One region of the Fictibacillus marinisediminis genome, then DNA from elsewhere that is predicted to be linked to it. Evidence: a T-box and tRNA genes for the amino acid it is inferred to sense, from the RefSeq annotation. Region 1 holds a T-box; the other holds one or more tRNA genes.
What was found. The T-box of region 1 lies ahead of tyrS (tyrosine--tRNA ligase). A T-box ahead of a tRNA ligase gene usually reads a tRNA of that ligase, here a tRNA-Tyr.
Positions count from the first base shown of each region.

Region 2: it encodes a tRNA-Tyr, which carries the amino acid that the T-box ahead of tyrS (tyrosine--tRNA ligase) is inferred to sense. The anticodon was not compared.

Region 1 is NZ_JAIWJX010000002.1:2,983,159-2,994,977, forward strand. It holds gene LCY76_RS15870 (cysteine desulfurase family protein) at 1-633, opposite strand, end outside; gene ezrA (septation ring formation regulator EzrA) at 894-2,585, opposite strand; gene hisJ (histidinol-phosphatase HisJ) at 2,859-3,695, shown strand; gene refZ (forespore capture DNA-binding protein RefZ) at 3,663-4,346, opposite strand; gene LCY76_RS15890 (GAF domain-containing protein) at 4,501-4,986, shown strand; gene megL (methionine gamma-lyase) at 5,109-6,320, opposite strand; gene rpsD (30S ribosomal protein S4) at 6,668-7,270, shown strand; gene tyrS (tyrosine--tRNA ligase) at 7,457-8,716, opposite strand; T-box leader at 8,770-8,987, opposite strand; gene LCY76_RS15910 (transglycosylase domain-containing protein) at 9,131-11,819, shown strand, end outside.
Region 2 is NZ_JAIWJX010000002.1:160,880-172,698, reverse strand. It holds gene cdaA (diadenylate cyclase CdaA) at 1-293, opposite strand, end outside; gene LCY76_RS01075 (anti-sigma factor family protein) at 520-1,137, opposite strand; gene sigW (RNA polymerase sigma factor SigW) at 1,143-1,718, opposite strand; gene LCY76_RS01065 (aspartyl-phosphate phosphatase Spo0E family protein) at 1,931-2,098, shown strand; gene rocF (arginase) at 2,127-3,029, opposite strand; tRNA gene LCY76_RS01055 (tRNA-Ala) at 3,277-3,352, opposite strand; tRNA gene LCY76_RS01050 (tRNA-Gly) at 3,357-3,430, opposite strand; tRNA gene LCY76_RS01045 (tRNA-Lys) at 3,481-3,556, opposite strand; tRNA gene LCY76_RS01040 (tRNA-Tyr) at 3,588-3,671, opposite strand; tRNA gene LCY76_RS01035 (tRNA-Thr) at 3,710-3,785, opposite strand; tRNA gene LCY76_RS01030 (tRNA-Val) at 3,805-3,880, opposite strand; tRNA gene LCY76_RS01025 (tRNA-Glu) at 3,916-3,990, opposite strand; tRNA gene LCY76_RS01020 (tRNA-Thr) at 3,994-4,069, opposite strand; tRNA gene LCY76_RS01015 (tRNA-Asn) at 4,071-4,145, opposite strand; rRNA gene rrf (5S ribosomal RNA) at 4,185-4,300, opposite strand; rRNA gene LCY76_RS01005 (23S ribosomal RNA) at 4,574-7,511, opposite strand; rRNA gene LCY76_RS01000 (16S ribosomal RNA) at 7,843-9,392, opposite strand; gene LCY76_RS00995 (hypothetical protein) at 9,676-9,894, opposite strand; gene pdaB (polysaccharide deacetylase family sporulation protein PdaB) at 10,092-10,853, shown strand; gene LCY76_RS00985 (KinB-signaling pathway activation protein) at 10,875-11,486, opposite strand; gene gerD (spore germination lipoprotein GerD) at 11,637-11,819, shown strand, end outside.

The DNA of each region.
Region 1 (11,819 bases):
AAGGATACCCGTTCCTTTTAAACCGTGGAATTTATGCCCAGACATCGTGCAAAGATCGATTGATGCTTCCTTAAATGGCAATGGTACTTTTCCAATTCCCTGAACATGATCGACATGAAAAAATACCTTAGGAAAATTCTTCAGGATTTTTCCTGCATCTACGATTGGCTGTATCGTGCCGACTTCATTATTTACATGGATCAGTGAGACTAGAATTGTATCTTTTCTGATGCTCTTTTCCAGTTCTTCCAAGGAAATTTCTCCAGAAGAGTTTACTGGCAGATACGTCACTTCAAAGCCAAGCGACTCCAGATAATGAAATGTTTCGTAGGAGGAAGCATGTTCTACCTCACTTGTAATCAAATGTTTGCCGCGCTCCTGATGCTTTAATGCAATTCCTTTAATGGCTGTATTATTGCCTTCCGTTCCTCCGGAAGTAAATATAATTTCGGCTGGTTTTACTTTCAGCAGTCCTGCTACTGTTTTTCGAGCCTGGAATATAAGCCGTTCTGTTTCTCCGCCCTTGGAATGAATGGAGGATGGATTGGCGAAATAATTCTGAGAAACAGTAACAAATGCATCCAGTACTTCTTTATATGGTTTCGTTGTTGCACTATTGTCAAAATAAATCATGGTTGACTCCTCCGCCTAGCTCACTTATTCTACACATCAATCTATAATACCACAACCGAATAAAAGAAAAAATTGTATTTTACACAGAAAACTGTTTTTGCATATCTCTCTTTATCCTTCCATAAATCCCTCTAAATTAATGGATGGCATCAATGAAATCAAAAGGATATTTTGATTTTCAGAATCCGCTTTCCTGAAGCTGCTGTACTCATACTATTACGCACAGAAAAAGCTGGAACTTTGAGGTCCCAGCTTTTACATCAAATCTTTTGCTTTAAATTGATTTCCATTTCTTTTAGGATTCCCGGCTGTACGCTTTCGATGGCAGTACCTGCAATGGTAAGTGCTTCTTCATATTGGTAATTACGGAAAGCAATTTCCGCTTCGATGAGCCGTACTGAAACAGATGAATAAGAGCTTCTGTACCGGTTTCCATATTGGATAAGCTTTTCTGCCAGCAGCGCTGTTTCGATAATCTCAGCAGTTTCCCTGTAGCCTTCTTCAACGGCTTCCAGTGCTTTTTCGAGAACTTCTGTTACATCTGAAATTTCCAAAGGCTTATCATCGAGCCGTTTAGAAACTTCTATAATATAGCTTTCTGCTTTTTCAATCGTGACCAGATAGTGATCAGGAAGTCCTGGCAGGTTGCTTTTTTGTACCATTCTTCTTGCCTCAAGCAGCTTCCTGCGGAGTTCTTTCAGCTTTTCTTTTGTCTGCAGCTCATCTTTTCTCAGGCTGATCAGTTTTTCTTGATACTCATGGTTTGATTTTTTCACATCTTCCAGCTGAACCGCCATCTCTTCCATCATTTCACGGATGACCGAATACGAGTCCTTCTTTTCTTCGATAGACTGTTCAATGATGGAAAACCTCGTTTGGAGCTTAGTGAACAATTTTTCCAGCCGTTTATGAACCTCTACATCGGAGTGGTCAAGCTGGTAACTGAGCGCTACCATATCAGCTTCGGCACGGATCTTTTCCATATCCAGCTGTAAATCAGAAAGTGATTGAAGGATGACTTCCTTCTCTTTAATCACAAACTGTTTTGAGACCACTTCATTTTCAAGGAGATCGTACAATTGATCGATTTCGGCGTTTAATTGTTCAATGCCTTTTTGCGTTTCATCGATTTCCAGTGCATATACCTTCTCGAGCAATTTGGTGATCGTCTCATTCATCGCTGTAATTTCTTTATCGATCCCAATGTGATTGAGAACATAGCCTTGCTGTTCCATATCAAAGAATCCATCCTGAAGATCCTTAAGGCTTGAAGGTAAATCAGATAAAAGCATGACTAGCAGTTCAGGAACTGATTCCATTTTCGATCTGGCTTCTTTTAATTTTTCAATACTTTCAACGAGAATTTTTCGGGCTTCGAGGTGGTTGCCCTGTGAGGTCAATTCATCAAACTGCACAAATTTTGCATTGACTTCTGTAAACTCCTCTTCAAACAGCACGGCTGTTTTCCCCAAAGACCGGGAATGTGTCAGAAAATACTTCTTAGCCTCACTGAATTGTTCCTTGGCCTCAATAATGTCTTCCCTGTTTAATTCTTCGCTTGTGATCAGTTCGTCAATCTCAGCCGATATGGCTTTGATTCGCTCTTCCATGGCTTGCATCCGGGATTCAATATGATGCAGAATCCCTTTTGCCTTTCCAAACCGGTATTTGTCCGCACTTTCCTCGGCATCAAACAGAGCCTCTTCCATATTTGGAAGTTCAACTGTGACCATCTCATCCCAGTCGCTGCGCCATGACTCAAATTTCTCTTCTGTTTCGCCAACCATTGTAAGCCCTTTTACCTTTGAAATCTCTTCTGTTAGCGGACGGTTCATGATATCCATTTTCCAGGATTCCAGACGGTCAATCTGCTTATAAATCCGTTTGCGTGAAAAGGAGCCAAAAACAACGACAGCTATTAAAACAACTACTGCGGCAATTATGTATGTCATAGGAAGCACCCTTTCTTCCTTTCTGCAAAACTGCAAAATCTATGTAATAATGATGTTACAATTGTTTAATTTTAATTGTAATAATTAATGAGTGCAATTTTTTTATTGAATGCCAGCGTTTTACTGTGCTTTTCACTTGTCCGAAGCTGACTCAATGTTCTTATGATAACATGTAAAACTGAATTTTGACTAAAAAAAAATGAAAAAAACCATAATTTTTTTCCATAAATATCAAAGCTTTCTTATCCTTTAACACAACGCAGGAGGTTAACGATGTCTACTTTTTATGATGGACATGTCCACACCCCGTATTGTCCGCATGGCACCGCCGATCCGCTTTCCCTATATATTGAACGGGCAATTGAATTAGGATTATCCGGAATGACCTTTACTGAACATGCCCCCTTGCCTTCAGGGTTCATTGATCCGGTACCAGAAAAAGATTCAGGCATGGAATTGAGCAGGCTTTCTTCCTACTTGGACGAACTGGGAGCTGCAAAACAATATTACAGAAAGGCGATCTCCATTAATATCGGATTAGAAGTAGACTTTATTGATGGATTTGAAAAGGAAACAAAGGATTTCTTAAATGAAGTCGGTCCCCGGCTCGATGATGCCATTCTTTCCGTCCATTTCATTAAGCAGGAAAGCTCCTATTTCTGCATTGATTACAGCGAGGACATGTTCGGTGAAATGGTTCGTTCATTCGGCAGCACAGACAAAGTATACAGTGCCTATTATAAGACACTATCAAAGTCCATCACATCAGACTTGGGAAATTACAAGCCAAAACGGATCGGCCATATGACCCTTGCCCAGAAATTTCAGAAGCAGTATCAAACGGATCAATCTTATCGGGAAGAAATCAGAACGATTTTGGAACTGATTAAGCTGCACGGCTACGAACTTGACTACAATGGCGCGGGATTATTCAAGCCATTGTGTGGAGAGTCCTATCCTCCCCATTGGGTGATGGAGGAGGCCATAAAACAGAAAATCCCTTTTGTCTATGGTTCAGATGCCCATAGTGCAAAGGGATTGGGACAAGGGTATGATAAACTCATCCACCAAGAGCTTTTATCCGTTCCACTTTCCCTGCAAAGAAAATAGCGGATTCTGCACAGCGGACAGAAGCGGATTCTTTTTAGGCGGGATACAAACCGACTGCTCCAGCCATTTATTGATAAAACTCACATAAGACGTAACGAATAAGGGATCATGTGGAGCCGTATAGAAGACTTCAGATATATATAAAGGATGAAGGAAAGGCATGATGAGCAGATTTCTCAGCTGCATGGTCAGGAGCATGACAGGCTGTTTATGAAACTCTCTTCGTTTCATGCCTTTTTCAAATAGGGTGTCATAAAAATATTTTTCTTTAGAGAGGTAAGTGGTCATCACTTCCCTTACCAATGTAGAATCAAGCGTCATTTCCCGATGGACAAAACGTGACAGATCAGGCTGCTTCAGCTGGTAATGCAGGACACTTTCAATCATGGTCAAAAGCTGATCTTTAACTGTATAGTCCATCGATGTATGGTACACCACTTCAATCTTGCGGATATACCCTTCATAAAATGATGAAATCAGCTCTTCAAGCAAGCCTTGCTTCCCGCCAAAATGATAGGAAACGAGAGCAAGGTTAACACCCGCCCTCTTGGCAATCTGCCTGACCGAGGTGCCCTGATACCCCTGGTTTGTAAACAATTCAATCGCAGCTTCGGCAATTTTAATTTTGGTAGCCATCTGATCTTTTGACATTTAGTATCCACCACCCTTCTTATTACTTCTTTTTTCGTTGGAAAACCTGATATTCCCTTTAACAATCGCTCGACAAATACACCTGTTCTGATGTAATCTTCTACAATTTTTGATAAGATAGGGAAAGACCGCTAGCATAAAAAGGGGGATGTTCATGTTTACAGTCGAAAAATACAGTCAAAATCGCGAAGAGGGATATGATCTGCTCCTCAAGCAGCTCCGTGCACTTTTAGAAGGCGAGACAAGCATTACCGCTAACCTGGCGAACGCCTCAGCGCTATTAAACCAGTTCCTCCCCGCTATTAATTGGGTTGGATTTTATGAATATGAAGAACTGTCAGACCAGCTCGTCCTCGGACCGTTTCAAGGACTGCCGGCCTGCGTAAGAATTCCATTGGGAAAAGGTGTCTGCGGTTCGGCTGCAAAAGACCAGCAATCACTGATTGTGGAAGACGTTCACCAGTTTCCCGGGCATATCGCATGCGATGCTGCATCCCAATCCGAGATTGTTGTGCCCATTGTAAAAAATGGCCAGCTGTTTGGCGTACTTGATATTGACAGCCCTGAAAAAAACAGGTTTGATGAGATCGACAAAGTTTGGCTCGAGCGGTTTGTTGATGAACTGAACAAGCATATATAGAAAACCGTAAGCGACCTAAGACGAATTGTGATTTATTAGATTGACCTCCGAAGACCAGGGATGAAGCTAGACATTACTTCTATGTGAAAGAACGGCTCCGGAAACCTTCCGGGCCGTTCTTTTTATCTTACGACCTGATTTTCTTTTTGATAAACACTCTGAAGAGCCTGCTCGAGATCTGCCCATATATCCTGCCAGGCTTCAAGCCCCACGGATAAGCGCAGCAGATTCTGTTTGATCCCCATCTTTTCCCGTTCCTGTTCGGGCACTACGGCATGTGTCATCGTCGCCGGATGCTGGATAAGCGTCTCAGCGTCCCCAAGACTTACTGCAATTTTGACAAGCTTTAATGCATTCATCATCTGCTGAGCTTCCTGCTTGCCTCCTTTTATCAATAAGCTGATCATTCCGCCAGCCTTTTTCATCTGTCTCTTCCCTGCCTCATACTGAGCAAAGTCCGGATCTCCTGGAAAAAAGATAGACTCAATACAGGGATGGCGTTTTAAAAGAACAGCGATCCTTTCGGCATTATCACAGTGGCGGTCCATTCTGACAGGCAGCGTTTTAATGCCCCTTAAAAGCAGCCATGCTTCAAAAGGGGACATGATCCCACCGATATCCTTCTGGGCGGTCATTGCAATCTGCTGCATCACGTCCTCCCTTCCAACTGCAACACCTCCGATGACATCACCATGGCCGCAAAGATACTTCGTAGCACTGTGCACGACAATGTCACAGCCCATTTTCAGAGGCTGCTGCAAATAAGGAGAACAAAAGGTGTTGTCCACAATGACTGGAATGTTCTTTTCTCTGGCAACTCTAGACACCATTTCTAAATCTACAAGTTTCATCGTCGGGTTGATCGGCGACTCGATGTAAATAAGTGAGGTGTTCGGCAAAATCGCAGCTTCTATAGCGGCTTCATTCTCCATTGGAATAAGCGAGTGCCCGATCTGAAGATGATCTTCCATATATTGCAGAAGTCCGAAGGTACATCCATAGACCCCTTCCGAACAAAGGATATGGTCCCCTGTTTTCAACAGGCCGAGCAATACTGCTGAAACTGCGGCCATACCGGATGCAAAAGCCAAACCCTTCTCCCCGCCTTCCAGTTCTGCCATTCGCTCCTCAAAGATAACCACTGTCGGATTTTTCAGCCGGGAATAAACATATCCTGCTTCATTTCCGGCAAATCTCCGCTCGCCCGTTTCTGCATCCGGAAAAACAAAAGTCGAGGTCTGGTAGATCGGCGGAGACAGACTTCCCCCATGCTGGCTGTCCTCATACCCAACGTGTATGGCATTGGTTTCAAAATACTTGGACTTCATAGATATGCACCCCTTTTTTATTTGTAAGCGCTTTCTATAAACTTTCTCCCACAGAAACGCTATTCCTTCCGCTTTGCCATTATTGTATTCAGCCATCACTGCCATGGCGCCTTTATATTAAGACTAGCCCTTGACTTGTTTCCCGAAAAAACATATACTAATCTTTGTGTAAAATAAAGCGGCACTGTGTTCGTCATTTGTTTTATTTTGTTACATGTTTGAAGAAGCATGGTATATCTCGTAGCTTCAAAGGCTGCTGAAGTGAAGGTATAGGCAAATAAAATAAGCAGATGAAAAGAAAACAGTCACTGTTGTGTTTTACAAAAACAAAACACGTGAAGGAGGAGTCATTCATGGCTCGATATACTGGCTCTACATGGAAGATTTCCCGTCGTTTAGGTATTTCCCTAAGCGGAACTGGAAAAGAATTAGCAAAGCGTCCTTACGCTCCAGGACAACATGGTCCTAACCAACGTAAAAAACTTTCTGAATACGGTTTACAATTACAAGAGAAGCAAAAGCTTCGTCATATGTATGGTGTAAACGAGCGTCAATTCCGCCGTATCTTCAACGATGCAGGCAAAATGACAGGAATTCATGGTGAAAACTTCATGATCCTTCTTGAGTCTCGTTTAGACAGCATCGTTTACCGTCTTGGTCTTGCCCGCACTCGCCGTGCAGCTCGTCAATTGGTAAACCATGGCCATGTTACTGTAAACGGAAAGCGCGTTGATATTCCATCTTTCCGCGTAGCACCTGGTTCAGTTATCGGTGTTCGTGAAAAGTCACAAAATCTTAGCGCTATTAAAGAAGCAATCGAAGTGAACAACTTTGTTCCTGACTTCTTGACTTTTGACGAAAACAAACTAGAAGGTACATTCACTCGCTTACCAGAGCGTTCTGAATTACCGGCTGAAATTTCAGAACAGCTTATCGTTGAGTACTACTCTCGTTAAGTTTAAGAAAACGCTCCGTTTTTACGGGGCGTTTTTTTTATTGCATATTTCAGCAGACAGTCCAAAATATAGCTCTCACCCCTCAATAGTGGCATCTCTCGGCATTTATTAGCGAAAATCGAATTTTATTATCGAACACAAAAAACCGGCCCAATCACAAGGGCCGGTTCTCCTTATTCAGCAAAATTAGTATCGGATCAAGAAGTATTTCTTCTTCCCTCTCCTGATGACGACGAATCGATCATCAATACGAGAGCTGCTTCCCACCACTTTGTCAAGGTCCTGGCACCGCTCTCCATTGATAGAGATTGCACCATTGGTTATATCCTCACGAGCTTGGCGCTTTGATGGAGAGATTTTGCTTGCTACAAGCAGGTCGATCAGACCGATATCCTCTTTAGACTCCATTTCAAAGGAAGGCACGTCTTTAAAGCCTTGCTCAATTTCAGCTCCAGTCAATTCAGAAAGCTGTCCGCTGAACAGTGCCTGAGAGATTTTGATGGCTTGTTCCAATGACTGTTCTCCATGCACAAGAGCAGTAAGTTCTTCTGCAAGCGCCTTTTGCGCAGCACGTTTTTCAGGTGCGCTCTCCACTTGTTCAATAAGTTCGTTGATCTCTTCATGGCTCTTGAATGAGAAGTACTTTAAGAATTTAATCACATCACGGTCATCCGTGTTGATCCAGAATTGATAGAACTCGTAAGGAGTGGTTTTCTCCGGATCAAGCCAGATCGCTCCGCCTTCTGTTTTCCCGAATTTTGTTCCATCACTCTTCGTTACGAGCGGGATGGTTAATCCGAATGCTCTCTCTTCTTCTCCGGCTTTGCGGATCAATTCCAGACCAGCTGTGATATTGCCCCATTGGTCGCTTCCGCCAAGCTGCATACGGCACCCTTCCTGGCGGTACAATTGAAGGAAGTCATACGACTGAAGGATCATGTACGTAAACTCTGTAAAAGAAATCCCAGCTTCCAAACGGGATTCTACAGAATCTTTTGCAAGCATATAGTTCAGCGGAAAGTATTTACCTACATCACGCAAGAATGAAATAACGTCCATGCTGCCGATCCACTCATAGTTGTTGGCGATTTTCGCAGGATTATCCTGAGCGTTAAAGTCCAAAAACTTTGAAAGCTGCTGTTTAATTCGTTCGCTCCATTGTTGAACCACACTGGCCTCATTTAACGTCCGCTCTGCCTTCTTCCCGCTTGGGTCCCCAATCATTCCTGTCGCTCCGCCCACAAGAGGGATAGGCTGATGGCCTGCCTGCTGAAGGCGCCGCATCGTCATGATCACAAGCAGATGGCCCACATGCAGGCTGTCTGCTGTCGGGTCAAAACCGCAATAAAAAGGGGTTTTTCCGCTCTGCAGCTTTTCTTCCAAACCTTCCCGGTCAGTCACTTGATTGATGAGACCTCGAAATTCCAAGTCTTGTAAAATTGTCATTATAGTTGCTCCTTTCAGTTTCTGGATGAAGACAAATAAAAAACGCCCCTGTAATAAGGGACGTGATTATCGCGGTACCACCCTCGTTGAAGGAAACGTATTTCCTCCCACTCATATCCATTAACGGCTTTTCAACCGGTCTTTGCTACTTTCATTTCACAAAGAAAGCTCCAGGGTGTAATTCATAAACTGTCTATGTACTGGTTTGCAGCGGCCACCAGCTTTCTGTAACAGGGAGACGGTTACTACTAAATCCTATCTTCGCTTTTGCTTTATCCAATTGACATATATTCTTCATTTTTACCACAGGTTTTACGCATTGTCAATTCCTCATCCACTGACAAAATTGTCTTAAGTCCCCCTTCAAACGACAAGGGATATGATATAATTAGTCAGATAGGGGGGAATTTACAAATGTCTCATCTAGAGGAAATTAAGGAAAAATGGAGGCGCTTTATTGCGTATCTAAATGAGAAAAAAATTATACAGGCCGCAGATAAAACATACACATTCACCTGGAACTTATTCTTAATTATCGTGGTATTATTCTTGCTTGGCGGCTGTTTGGCTGCTGGAGCAGGAGCTGGCTTTCTGGCCTCGCTTGTAAAAAACGAGCCAGTCAGAGCTTACAGCACCATGAAGGATAACATTTACAATTACGAAGAAACGAGTACAATGTATTTTGACAAAGAGCAGCTGATCGGCAAGCTGCGTGCTGACCTTGACCGCCAGGAGGTTTCTTTAAAGGATATCTCACCTTTCGTAAAAGATGCCGTTATTTCAACGGAGGATCAATATTTCTATGAGCATGACGGCATTGTTCCAAAGGCTATCCTCAGGGCAACGCTTCAGGAAGTAACAGGCTCCGATACCCGTTCGGGCGGGAGTACACTTACTCAGCAGCTCATTAAAAACCAGATCTTAACGAACGAGGTTTCCTTCGACAGAAAAGCGAAAGAAATCCTGCTCGCACTCAGACTCGAGCACTTGTTTACAAAAGAGCAAATCCTTGAAGCATATTTAAACATCGTTCCATTCGGCCGTAACTCCTCCGGCAGAAACGTAGCCGGCATCCAGGCGGCCGCTCAGGGAGTTTTCGGTGTTGACGCTGACAAACTGAACCTGCCGCAGGCAGCTTTCCTTGCAGGCATGCCGCAAAACCCGTTTGTCTATTCTCCATTTACACAACAAGGTGCAGTTAAAAAAGATATTACATATGGTACCAACCGCATGAAAACGGTTTTGAACCGCATGCTGACAAATGGAGCCATCACACCTGAACAATACGATAAAGCACTGAAATATAATGTGAGAAAACACTTTGTAACGAAGAAGGAATCTTCTTACGAAAAATATCCTTACTTAAGCATTGAAGTCGAGCGCCGTTCAGCAGATATCCTTGCAAGGATCGGGGCGAAAAAAGACGGCAAGAACTTTGACAAGCTTAAGCAGAACACAAAAGATGAATACCGTCAGAATGCTTTTGTACAGCTGCGCCAAAAAGGCCTGAAAATTCATACGACCATCAATAAAAAGATCTATGAGAAAATGGAGAAAACAGCGAAGAACAAATATCTCTTCGGCTCTACCCACCTTGTCCGCGTGAAGAACGCCAAAGGAAAATGGATCTATGAAAAGCAGCCGCAGGAAGTAGGCTCCATACTGATCGAAAATAAAACAGGAGCCATCATCAGCTTTGTCGGTGGGCGTGATTACAACCGTGAACAGCTGAACCATGCCACTCAGGCATTAAGACAGAATGGTTCAACGATGAAGCCGCTGCTCGCATATGCTCCGGCCATCGAGGAAGGTAAAGTGCAGCCGGGTTACATCATTCCTGATACACCGCTGACCATTGGCAATTACGCACCAAACAACTATGATAACCGTTTTCATGGACTCCTTTCCGCAAGGACCGCACTTGCCAAGTCTTATAATATTCCTGCACTGCGCAGCTTCATGAAAGCGAATCGGGCCGATGCCTTCAATCGATTGGAGAAAATGGGATTCACAACCATTACTGATACAGACAGATCGGCTACATCTGTTGCCATCGGCGGATTGACTCACGGGGTAACCGTAGAAGAGAATACGAACGCTTTCGCAACCTTTGCTAACCAAGGCAAGTTTGTGGATGCCTACCTCATTGAAAAAATTGAGGACAAACATGGAAAAGTTCTATATAAACATCAATCTAAGCCGGTGCCAGTATATTCTCCGCAAACCTCTTATCTTATCCTTGATATGATGAGGGATGTACTGAAGCCAGGGGGAACCGCAGCAAGCATTCCAGGAAGACTGAACTTTTATGCAGATTGGGCCGGAAAAACCGGCACCACATCCTCAGCCAAGGATTCTTGGTTTGTAGCAACCAATCCTAACGTAACGCTTGGTGTATGGCACGGATATGATAAACCTGAAGCCCTTCCAACAGGACAACAGCATATTAGCCAGACCCTGTGGGCAGCTTTTGCCAATGATGCCTATAAATACGCGCCATCACTCATGGCTCCGAAGCATCTTTTCCCCATGCCTTCGGGAATTGTCAGGAAAGAGATTTGCGGGATCTCGGGAAAACTTCCATCTGATCTCTGCCGGTCAGCAGGTCTTGTCACAACAGATCTATTCAATGTAAAATATGCTCCAGATTCAACAGATAACAGCTTGGATACCGGGCTTTATGTTATTGCAAACGGAAAGAAATACAAAGCGTCCGAATCGACACCAAAAGAATTTACTCAAAAAGGCGTCCTCATTGACGATGCTCTGTTTGACGGAGTCGACTTGAAGAAAGTGACCGGAGAAGAAAATTCTGACCATCTTCTTCCTAAGACAAATCTTCCAGAGAACGGAAAAAACCCTGATACAGTCAGCGGACTGTCAGCCAAAGGCGGGAAGCTTTCCTGGTCTGCGTCAGGAGAAAGTGATGTAGTTGGCTACCGTGTCTATTATTCTGCTACCGGAAACGGTCCGTTTAAGAAAATCGGCAGTCTAACATCAGATAAAACCTCTCTTTCTGCCCCATCAGGCGTGCTGTTTGTTACAGCAGTAGACGTCTCGGGCAAGGAATCGGCGCCATCTGAGAAGATTAAAAGCGGCAAAG
Region 2 (11,819 bases), 2.8 Mb from region 1:
AACAGTTTTCCCCTGCCGAGCTGCTCCAGCGCTCTCCTTAATTCAGGCTGGAAAATAATAATAATGGCCAATAATCCATATGTAATGGCTTTATCCATCAGCCAGCCCATTGTCCGCAGTTCAAAGAAACTGCTCGCAAGCCATACAGCTACAATGACCACAATTCCTTTTAAAAGCTGTACCGCCTTGGTTCCTCTAATCAGCATTATTAATTTATAAAAAACATAGGTAACCAGCAAAATATCAACGATCTGGCTGATATAGCTACCTAAACTAAAATTTCCAACAGGCAACATGACATCACTCCACTTCAGGGAACTACTCTTTCTATGTTAATGTAGTGCAACAATGATCATAATTATTCGGTATCCCTTATTATAGCATATCCCATCCGCTGCCATAAAAGTTGGAGACTGAGCGGCCGGGTGTCGTTTGCTGTGTTATAAAGTCCCGAAAAAGTAAAAAGCCGGCCATAAACAGGCGGCTTTTTAGATCTTCATATTAGTTCGATGCTAAATATTATTTTTGTTCCTCTCCTGTGAAGAACATTTTAAGTTTATACCAGACCCATTCCACCACTTGATGGATTTCCTGGCTGTCACCGGTGATCTGGCCCGCGGAAGCCATATATTTTTTCCCCTTGATGACGACGACATCGCCGTCAACCTTTCCTTCCACCCTCACATCGCCATTTTCTACGACCAGATCACCTTTGACCGTCTTTCCCTTAGGAACGATAACCGTATGCGTGGATGGCTTGATCTGAACGTTATCCGAGCCGGAGACTACTGATAGTTCATTCCCGGTACTCCAGTTGGCCATTACTGAACCGAACATTAAGATTAAGAATACTGCAGCCGCAGTCAGGACTGGATAACGCCTGATCCATTGAGCCGGCATCCTTTTCTTTTTCACGGCAGGAAGCCTCTTCATTACATCCTCTGTAAAATGGTCAGGAGCAACAACAGGCGCTGATTCTTTCATGTCGGAAATGATTTCTTTCAAGGCATAATAGTGCTCTCTGCAGGCTTCGCAATTTTCCAGATGTATGTCCAGCTCTTTCTGCTCCAGCTCCGTTATATCCCTATCCAGGGCTTTATCAATCAGGCTCATATATTTTTCTGTATCACATGACATTATGTTCACCTCGATTTTGCAACCTTTTTATACACCTTTTTTAACGCTTCTCTTCCCCGATGTATCCGTGTTTTGACAGTCGGGACGGGCAAATCCATAACAGAGCTGATCTCTTCAAGCGATAGATCTTCGACATACTTTAGCAGGATCGCTGTCCTGTACTTTTCCGGAAGTTTCATGATTTCCTGCTGGAGATGATCCCGCTTCTCCTTTTCCTCCACTTCCTCTTCCGGAAGTGGAGCCGCTCCTGCCACCTGGCTGTAAAGCGTTGCTCCTTCTGTTCCTGGAATCTCGGCATCCATAGAGTAATCCGGTTTCTTTTTCCGCAGTTTATCAATACACAAGTTTGTGGCGATGCGATACAGCCACGTTGAAAACTTATAGCTTCCACTGTATTTATCAATGTTTACGTAAGCGCGGACAAATGCTTCCTGAGCAAGGTCCTCCGCCTCATGGCTGTCTCCGACCATTCTGTAGCACAGCCGGTATATTTTATCTTTGTAAATTTCAACAAGACCTTCAAAAGCCTCCTGGTTCCCTGCTCTTACTTGGGTAACCAGATTATTAATTAATGAATCCATTTCAATTTTCCACCACCAGTTGCGGTTCGTATTTTTCTACGTTTAGTATTCAAAAAAGTTTCATATTCCATAAAAAATTAAGCAATTTTTATTTTAGCATGAAAACAGACAGGGATAGAGAAATGTTTTGTACAAAATTTAGAAAATGAGTTTTAATTTGGATAATTGAGGGAATAGTGGAATAAAAGATTTTTTTTAAGGAGCGTGTACACATGGATCGCAATATCCTGCTAAGAGAAATTGAAGATTCACGAAAAAAAATGAATGAAATGTCTAAAATTATGCCTTTAATCGCTGAAGAAATTGTTGAAATCAGCCAACACATAGATGCTCTTTTAAATGAATTCCAAAAAGCAAACGTAAAAAACAGCTACTCTTAATTCGAGAGCTGTTTTTTTTGATTTATTATTATAATAATTTTTCGCCGAATAGTGATCCCATTAGCGCCACAGCCACTGTCGCTGTTTTGTTTCTTTCGTCAAGAATTGGATTGACTTCTACAAATTCAGCTGAGGTAATAATCTGAGACTCGGCCAGCATTTCCATCGCCAAATGGCTTTCTCTGTAGCTGATTCCACCAAGAACCGGCGTACCTACCCCCGGTGCGTCAAGCGGATCCAAACCATCAAGGTCAAGACTTAAATGAACACCATCCGTTTTTTTAGAAAGATATTCAATCGTTTCCTCCATTACCCTGGTCATGCCGATCCGATCAATTTCATGCATCGTGTATACTTTAATGCCACGTTCTTTGATCAATTCTTTTTCTCCTTCATCCAATGAACGGGCACCGATAATAACAATATTTTCAGGCTTAACTTTTTGCTCATATCCTCCAATGCCAGTTAAGGATTCATGCCCTATTCCCAAGCTTGCTGCAAGCGGCATACCATGAATGTTTCCGCTTGGTGAAGTATCAGCGGTATTCAAGTCTCCATGGGCATCATACCAGATAACGCCAAGATTTTCGTAGTGCTTGGCAATTCCAGCAAGAGAGCCGATCGCGATACTGTGGTCTCCTCCAAGGACAAGAGGAAACCGGTTTTCCTGAATCACATTAGAAACCGTGTCTGCCAGCTTTTCACTCGCAGTTGAAACTTCTTGAAGGTTCTTAAGATTGGTTTCTATTGTTTCTTCTATTGTCCCAGGCCGGGCAATCTCTATGTCCCCGAAATCCTGGACATTATAATTTATATCTTCTAAACGTTCCACAATACCTGCATATCGAATGGCGCTTGGCCCCATATCAACGCCGCGCCTTGTCTGCCCTAAATCCATCGGTACTCCGATGATCGTAATATCCTTCTTCATTCTGTACGGCCTCCCCTTATGCTGTGTTTCAAAAATTCTATAAATTCATTGTAGCCTGTCTATTCATGTTGGTTCAACTGGACAGAAATATGCATAGATATACCGATACGTAAGCGCTTTCGAGGAGGTTGATGGATAATTATTAGGACAAAAGCACCGACCTCTTTATTGGATCAGGAATCCTTGAAGATTTGAAAGACATAAAAAAGCCCTTAGACGAATGTCTAAGGACAGTGCTTATTATGTATGGTGGAGCCTAGCGGGATCGAACCGCTGACCTCCTGCGTGCAAGGCAGGCGCTCTCCCAGCTGAGCTAAGGCCCCATAATGGAGCGGGTGATGAGAATCGAACTCACGACCAGAGCTTGGAAGGCTCTTGTTTTACCACTAAACTACACCCGCAATATTATACTTTGTTACCATTGATATCATCTTTTATTCAGAAGTTCAAATGGTGAGCCATGAAGGACTCGAACCTTCGACCCTCTGATTAAAAGTCAGATGCTCTACCGACTGAGCTAATGGCTCGTGTTATAACATAATCTGTCGGAAATAAAGATGGTGGAGGGGGACGGATTCGAACCGCCGAACCCAAAGGAGCGGATTTACAGTCCGCCGCGTTTAGCCACTTCGCTACCCCTCCACATAAAAAAAGGCTTCAGACATTGCTTATAAAAAAAATGGTGCCGGCTAGAGGACTTGAACCCCCAACCTACTGATTACAAGTCAGTTGCTCTACCAATTGAGCTAAACCGGCCTGCCGTTGGGATAAATAATGGTGGAGGATGACGGGTTCGAACCGCCGACCCCCTGCTTGTAAGGCAGGTGCTCTCCCAGCTGAGCTAATCCTCCGTATTAAGGAATGTTATTTTCTTAACGAAAAAACTTGGTGACCCGTACGGGATTCGAACCCGTGTTACCGCCGTGAAAGGGCGGTGTCTTAACCGCTTGACCAACGGGCCGACTGGAGCTTCCAACCGGGCTCGAACCGGTGACCTCTTCCTTACCATGGAAGCACTCTACCTACTGAGCTATGGAAGCATGGCTCCACAGGTAGGACTCGAACCTACGACCGATCGGTTAACAGCCGATAGCTCTACCACTGAGCTACTGTGGAATAAGAATAAAACCACATACGAGTATGTTTGAAATGATAGCCTGGCAGCGTCCTACTCTTACAGGGGGAAGCCCCCAACTACCATCGGCGCTGAAGAGCTTAACTTCCGTGTTCGGTATGGGAACGGGTGTGACCTCTTCGCTATCGCCACCAGACTGTCTTTCAAAGCATGTCCTATTTTCTCAAGGACAAGTTACATTTTACAATGTATTTGCTCTTTTGACAAGAGCTTTTTTAGAAAAAATGAGGCATATTCCCTCAAAACTAGATAACTTCTTCATCCAAACTTTCACTGATGCTAACGTCCAGCTCCATGAACCATATCCTCGAGGTCGTTTCAATCCCTCCTACGAACACCAAAAACGTGTTCTCGTCAGGATATCTCCAACGCTTGTCGGATATAAACGGTTCATACCGCTTTTGTTAATAAGGATAAGCCCTCGACCGATTAGTATCTGTCAGCTCCACGTGTCACCACGCTTCCACACCAGACCTATCAACCTCATCATCTCTAAGGGGTCTTACTCACTTAATGTGATGGGAAATCTCATCTTGAGGGGGGCTTCATGCTTAGATGCTTTCAGCACTTATCCCGTCCACACGTAGCTACCCAGCTATGCCCCTGGCGGAACAACTGGTACACCAGCGGTGTGTCCATCCCGGTCCTCTCGTACTAAGGACAGCTCCTCTCAAATTTCCTGCGCCCGCGACGGATAGGGACCGAACTGTCTCACGACGTTCTGAACCCAGCTCGCGTACCGCTTTAATGGGCGAACAGCCCAACCCTTGGGACCTACTTCAGCCCCAGGATGCGATGAGCCGACATCGAGGTGCCAAACCTCCCCGTCGATGTGGACTCTTGGGGGAGATAAGCCTGTTATCCCCAGGGTAGCTTTTATCCGTTGAGCGATGGCCCTTCCATGCGGAACCACCGGATCACTAAGCCCGACTTTCGTCCCTGCTCGACTTGTAGGTCTCGCAGTCAAGCTCCCTTGTGCCTTTACACTCTGCGAATGATTTCCAACCATTCTGAGGGAACCTTTGGGCGCCTCCGTTACAATTTAGGAGGCGACCGCCCCAGTCAAACTGCCCACCTGACACTGTCTCCGAACCGGATCACGGTTCCAGGTTAGAATTTCAATACAGTCAGGGTAGTATCCCACCGACGCCTCCATCGAAGCTGGCGCTCCGACTTCTCAGGCTCCTACCTATCCTGTACAAACTGTACCAAAATCCAATATCAAGCTGCAGTAAAGCTCCATGGGGTCTTTCCGTCCTGTCGCGGGTAACCTGCATCTTCACAGGTACTATAATTTCACCGGGTCTCTCGTTGAGACAGTATCCAAGTCGTTACACCTTTCGTGCGGGTCGGAACTTACCCGACAAGGAATTTCGCTACCTTAGGACCGTTATAGTTACGGCCGCCGTTTACTGGGGCTTCAATTCAGAGCTTCTCCCGTAAGGGATAACCCCTCCTCTTAACCTTCCAGCACCGGGCAGGTGTCAGCCCCTATACTTCGCCTTGCGGCTTCGCAGAGACCTGTGTTTTTGCTAAACAGTCGCTTGGATCTATTCACTGCGGCTCTCTCGGGCGTTAACCCTATCAGAGCACCCCTTCTCCCGAAGTTACGGGGTCATTTTGCCGAGTTCCTTAACGAGAGTTCTCCCGATCATCTTAGGATTCTCTCCTCGCCTACCTGTGTCGGTTTGCGGTACGGGCACCTCTTTCCTCACTAGAGGCTTTTCTTGGCAGTGTAGGATCAGGGACTTCGGTACTGTAATTTCCCTCGCCGTCACAGCTCAGCCTTCACGATTGCGGGATTTGCCTCACAATCAGCCTAACTGCTTAGACGCGCATTTCCAATCGCGCGCTCTCCCTACCTTCCTGCGTCCCCCCGTCGTTCAAACGGAAAGGAGGTGGTACAGGAATTTCAACCTGTTGGCCATCGCCTACGCCTTTCGGCCTCGGCTTAGGTCCCGACTAACCCTGAGCGGACGAGCCTTCCTCAGGAAACCTTAGGCTTTCGATGGACAAGATTCTCACTTGTCTTTCGCTACTCATACCGGCATTCTCACTTCAAAGCGCTCCACCAGTCCTTCCGGTCTGACTTCACTGCACTTCGAACGCTCCCCTACCACTGTACCTTACGGTACAATCCATAGCTTCGGTGATACGTTTAGCCCCGGTACATTTTCGGCGCAGAGTCACTCGACCAGTGAGCTATTACGCACTCTTTAAATGGTGGCTGCTTCTAAGCCAACATCCTGGTTGTCTGGGCAACTCCACATCCTTTCCCACTTAACGTATACTTTGGGACCTTAGCTGATGGTCTGGGCTGTTTCCCTCTTGACTACGGATCTTATCACTCGCAGTCTGACTCCCGCGGATAAGTCTCTGGCATTCGGAGTTTGACTGAATTCGGTAACCCTGTGGGGGCCCCTAGTCCAATCAGTGCTCTACCTCCAGGACTCTAGCCGCGAGGCTAGCCCTAAAGCTATTTCGGGGAGAACCAGCTATCTCCGTGTTCGATTGGCATTTCACCCCTACCCACACCTCATCCCCGCACTTTTCAACGTGCGTGGGTTCGGGCCTCCATTCAGTGTTACCTGAACTTCACCCTGGACATGGGTAGATCACACGGTTTCGGGTCTACGACAACGTACTATGGCGCCCTATTCAGACTCGCTTTCGCTGCGGCTCCGCCTTATCAGCTTAACCTTGCACGTTATCGTAACTCGCCGGTTCATTCTACAAAAGGCACGCTGTCACCCGTTAATGGGCTCCAACTACTTGTAGGCACACGGTTTCAGGATCTCTTTCACTCCCCTTCCGGGGTGCTTTTCACCTTTCCCTCACGGTACTGGTTCACTATCGGTCACTAGGGAGTATTTAGCCTTGGGAGATGGTCCTCCCGGATTCCGACGGGGTTTCACGTGTCCCGCCGTACTCAGGATCCACTCAGGAGGGAACGAAGTTTCAACTACAGGGCTGTTACCTTCTTTGGCTGGCCTTTCCAGACCGCTTCATCTACCCCGTTCCTTTGTAACTCCATGTTGAGTGTCCTACAACCCCAGAGGGCAAGCCCTCTGGTTTGGGCTGATTCCGTTTCGCTCGCCGCTACTCAGGAAATCGCATTTGCTTTCTCTTCCTCCGGGTACTTAGATGTTTCAGTTCCCCGGGTCTGCCTTCTCATATCCTATGTATTCAGATATGGATACCATCCCATTACGGATGGTGGGTTCCCCCATTCGGAAATCCCCGGATCAATGCTTACTTACAGCTCCCCGAGGCATATCGGTGTTCGTCCCGTCCTTCTTCGGCTCCTAGTGCCAAGGCATCCACCGTGCGCCCTTTCTAGCTTAACCTTTATCGACGATTGATCAGCTTCCAATCTCTTCGTCAGCTTTGTTCTTCCGGTGCTCATGTAGGCGAACTACACTCCGCTCCTCCAGAACTTCGCTTCCTCGATCTTGTCGCTGCTGAATCGTCTTAATTGTTACTAAATCAGCGCACAACTAATGAATTAGTTGGCTTTGTTTGGATGTTTCGTTATCTAGTTTTCAAGGAACATGGTCCGTGCGCGCAAAAAAATGCGTCACATAACCTCTATTGTTTGAAAGAAACGATGTTCTTTCAAAACCAAACAAAAGCTCAGGTAAGTTCATGAGGCATCTAAGTGCGCTCATGTCTCCATAGAAAGGAGGTGATCCAGCCGCACCTTCCGATACGGCTACCTTGTTACGACTTCACCCCAATCATCTGTCCCACCTTCGGCGGCTGGCTCCTAAAAGGTTACCCCACCGACTTCGGGTGTTACAAACTCTCGTGGTGTGACGGGCGGTGTGTACAAGGCCCGGGAACGTATTCACCGCGGCATGCTGATCCGCGATTACTAGCAATTCCGGCTTCATGTAGGCGAGTTGCAGCCTACAATCCGAACTGAGAGTGGCTTTTTGGGATTGGCTCGGCCTCGCGGCTTTGCAACCCTTTGTACCACCCATTGTAGCACGTGTGTAGCCCAGGTCATAAGGGGCATGATGATTTGACGTCATCCCCACCTTCCTCCGGTTTGTCACCGGCAGTCACCTTAGAGTGCCCAACTGAATGCTGGCAACTAAGGTCAAGGGTTGCGCTCGTTGCGGGACTTAACCCAACATCTCACGACACGAGCTGACGACAACCATGCACCACCTGTCACTCTGTCCCCCGAAGGGGAAAGTCCTATCTCTAGGATGGTCAGAGGATGTCAAGACCTGGTAAGGTTCTTCGCGTTGCTTCGAATTAAACCACATGCTCCACTGCTTGTGCGGGCCCCCGTCAATTCCTTTGAGTTTCAACCTTGCGGTCGTACTCCCCAGGCGGAGTGCTTAATGTGTTAACGTCAGCACTGAGGGTGGAACCCCCCAACACCTAGCACTCATCGTTTACGGCGTGGACTACCAGGGTATCTAATCCTGTTTGCTCCCCACGCTTTCGCGCCTCAGCGTCAGTTACAGGCCAAAAAGCCGCCTTCGCCACTGGTGTTCCTCCACATCTCTACGCATTTCACCGCTACACGTGGAATTCCACTTTTCTCTCCTGCACTCAAGTTCCCCAGTTTCCAATGACCCTCCACGGTTGAGCCGTGGGCTTTCACATCAGACTTAAAGAACCGCCTGCGCGCGCTTTACGCCCAATAATTCCGGATAACGCTTGCCACCTACGTATTACCGCGGCTGCTGGCACGTAGTTAGCCGTGGCTTTCTGGTCAGGTACCGTCAAGGTACCGGCAGTTACTCCGGTACTTGTTCTTCTCTGACAACAGAGCTTTACGACCCGAAGGCCTTCATCGCTCACGCGGCGTTGCTCGGTCAGACTTTCGTCCATTGCCGAAGATTCCCTACTGCTGCCTCCCGTAGGAGTCTGGGCCGTGTCTCAGTCCCAGTGTGGCCGATCACCCTCTCAGGTCGGCTACGCATCGTCGCCTTGGTGAGCCGTTACCTCACCAACTAGCTAATGCGCCGCGGGCCCATCTGTAAGCGTCAGCACAAGGCCGACTTTCAAAAGAGAAACAGGCGTTTCTCTTTATCATCCGGTATTAGCTTCGGTTTCCCGAAGTTATCCCCGTCTTACAGGCAGGTTACCCACGTGTTACTCACCCGTCCGCCGCTAACCTCAGAGAGCAAGCTCTCTTTGGTTCGCTCGACTTGCATGTATTAGGCACGCCGCCAGCGTTCATCCTGAGCCAGGATCAAACTCTCCAATAAAGTGTTTGATATAGCTCTTAATGTTTAAAATAAGAATTGATGGGATTGTAAAATCCCTGACTTACCTGGCTTTTGTTTGGTTTTCAAAGAACATTTTGTTTACGTCGCTCGTTTTGGCGACTTTTATACTTTAACATTTTTGCAACCATCATGTCAACGATTATTTTGTTGATATTTTGTTGCTCATCACCGTCTCAGCGGCGACAAGGAATACTATATCATGTATCGCTTTTTAGTGTCAACACTTTATTTTAAAAAAGAGTTTGAATCCTTTTATGCCATGTTATTGGCTCTTTTTTCGTCTGCAGAAACGCGCGCATTCTGCAGGTTCGGCCAGTCTGGCAAAGAGATTAAAGAGAACCTGGTACCTTTCTTCGATTGCTGATTTTACTATCTTATCCAGCCTGTCATCTTGCAGATCAAACAAGAGCTCTTCCATTTCTTTTTTTAGAAGATATTCGAATTCCTTTGCTTCCCTGCGATCCATCATTAAGCCTAACATTACGCCACCATAGCTTCCTTTAGGGTTTGTTTTAAGCTATCGTTCCCGCCCCCTTAATTTTCTATGTATATAAAAGGCCGTTTCCTGTCTGTGGTCTATCTTGTCCTCACTGGTCATATATATTTCCTTAGACAGACAGCTCTGGCAAACGAAAAAGAAAATGGATCAGCTCAATATACAGGATTAGGGGGGACGGTATGAAATTTTTCATGGTGGTTAACGGTAAGAAAGTGAAGCAGTATATGGTCGTTGTGTTTGCTGCCTTCTTTGCCGCTTCACTGGCATTTATGGGACAAGAGCAATTATCTGTTTTTTCATCCAAAGATGGGCCCCGGGCAATCTATAAAGGTGAAGAAAAGGGGAACAAAGTCGCGCTGACGTTTGATATCAGCTGGGGAGACAAGAGAGCTATTCCTATATTAAACGTACTGAAAAAACAAGGAATCAAAAATTGCACCTTCTTTGTTTCTGCCGCCTGGGCGGAAAGGCACCCAGAAATTATTGAACGAATCGTAAAAGATGGGCACGAAATTGCCAGTCTCGGTTATCAATATAAGAACTATACGGATTGGGAAGTTCCCCAAATTCGAAGAGACATCTTAATCGCACAGGAAAAAATTAAAAAGGTTTCCGGAAAAACAACGTCGCTCCTTCGTCCGCCGAATGGCAATTTTGATAAACGGGTCCTTGAAGTCTCAGAAGGTACTCACCATTCAGTTGTGCATTGGAGCATCGATACGAAAGACTGGAAAAATCCCGGAGTCGAAAAGATCGTGCAAAATGCGACTGGTCACGTGAAACCTGGAGATATCCTTCTCCTGCATGCTTCTGACTCAGTCAAGCAGACACATAAAGCCCTGCCAGAAATTATCAGCAAATTAAAATCGGAAGGTTATTCGTTTGTCAGCGTTGGTGAAATGATTGCCAACACTCAGGCGCAAAGCCAGGAAGTCCATTAATTCTCACAAAAAAACTTCCGCCTAGACAGCGGAAGTTTTTGATTTTGTTCCTGTATTTTGATTGATGAGCCGGTGCAGCATTAAGATCTGATAAGTATTGCAGGCACCAAGAGCCGCAAATGCCATCCACATAGCACTTGGAGCGTTTGTTTTTAAAACAGGGACCCACTCCATCGTCGTAACCACGATGATGAAAAACAGCGTTGGGACAAATGCTCCCTTGTTGGTTTGCTTTTGTTTAAGATAAGCCGCCGCAAGCCCTAGAACCAGCACGCCGATTGGAATCAAGCTGTATGAAGCAAGGCTTTGTCCCGCTTTATGAAACGCGGTATACCGCAGATAAAATAAGTCAAAAAGAACAACAATAATAAGAACGATCTGTACACCATTCCAAAGGGATTGTGATTTAAATATTCCCAAACCGAATCGGTGAACCGTTAAGTACGCAAAAAAGCCCATTTGGCTGAACACACTGAACAATGCGCCAAAACCAACAAGACCGAGTATATAGATAAAAAACTCTTTCACTCCTCCGCTTTGCGGAAATTGTGATATCAAACCTGCCACGATAGCGCAGCCAATTCCTAAGAGCAACGTAGTAATAAATAAAAAGACCCAGTTTCTTGACTTCACGTGATTGCCTCCAATCCAAATGTAACCGTTATCGATTGTACCAATCCTACCCCAAAAAAGCCATACTGTTTTCCTATATTTGTTCTGCATAAATCTTCTCAAAACACCCAACCTAAAGGTAAGACCTAATAGAAAGGAGAAGGAGCAGACGTGAAAAAAACGTGGATCCCATGTCTCTTCTGTTTTCTTCTTTTTGCCCTAAGCGCCTGTGCGCAAAATGAAGCACAAGGAAGCAGTTCCCAGAACATCGATTATGATGCAACCAAAAAGATGCTGGTGGATATATTAAAAACAGATGACGGCAAAAAGGCCATTAAAGATGTATTATCTGAT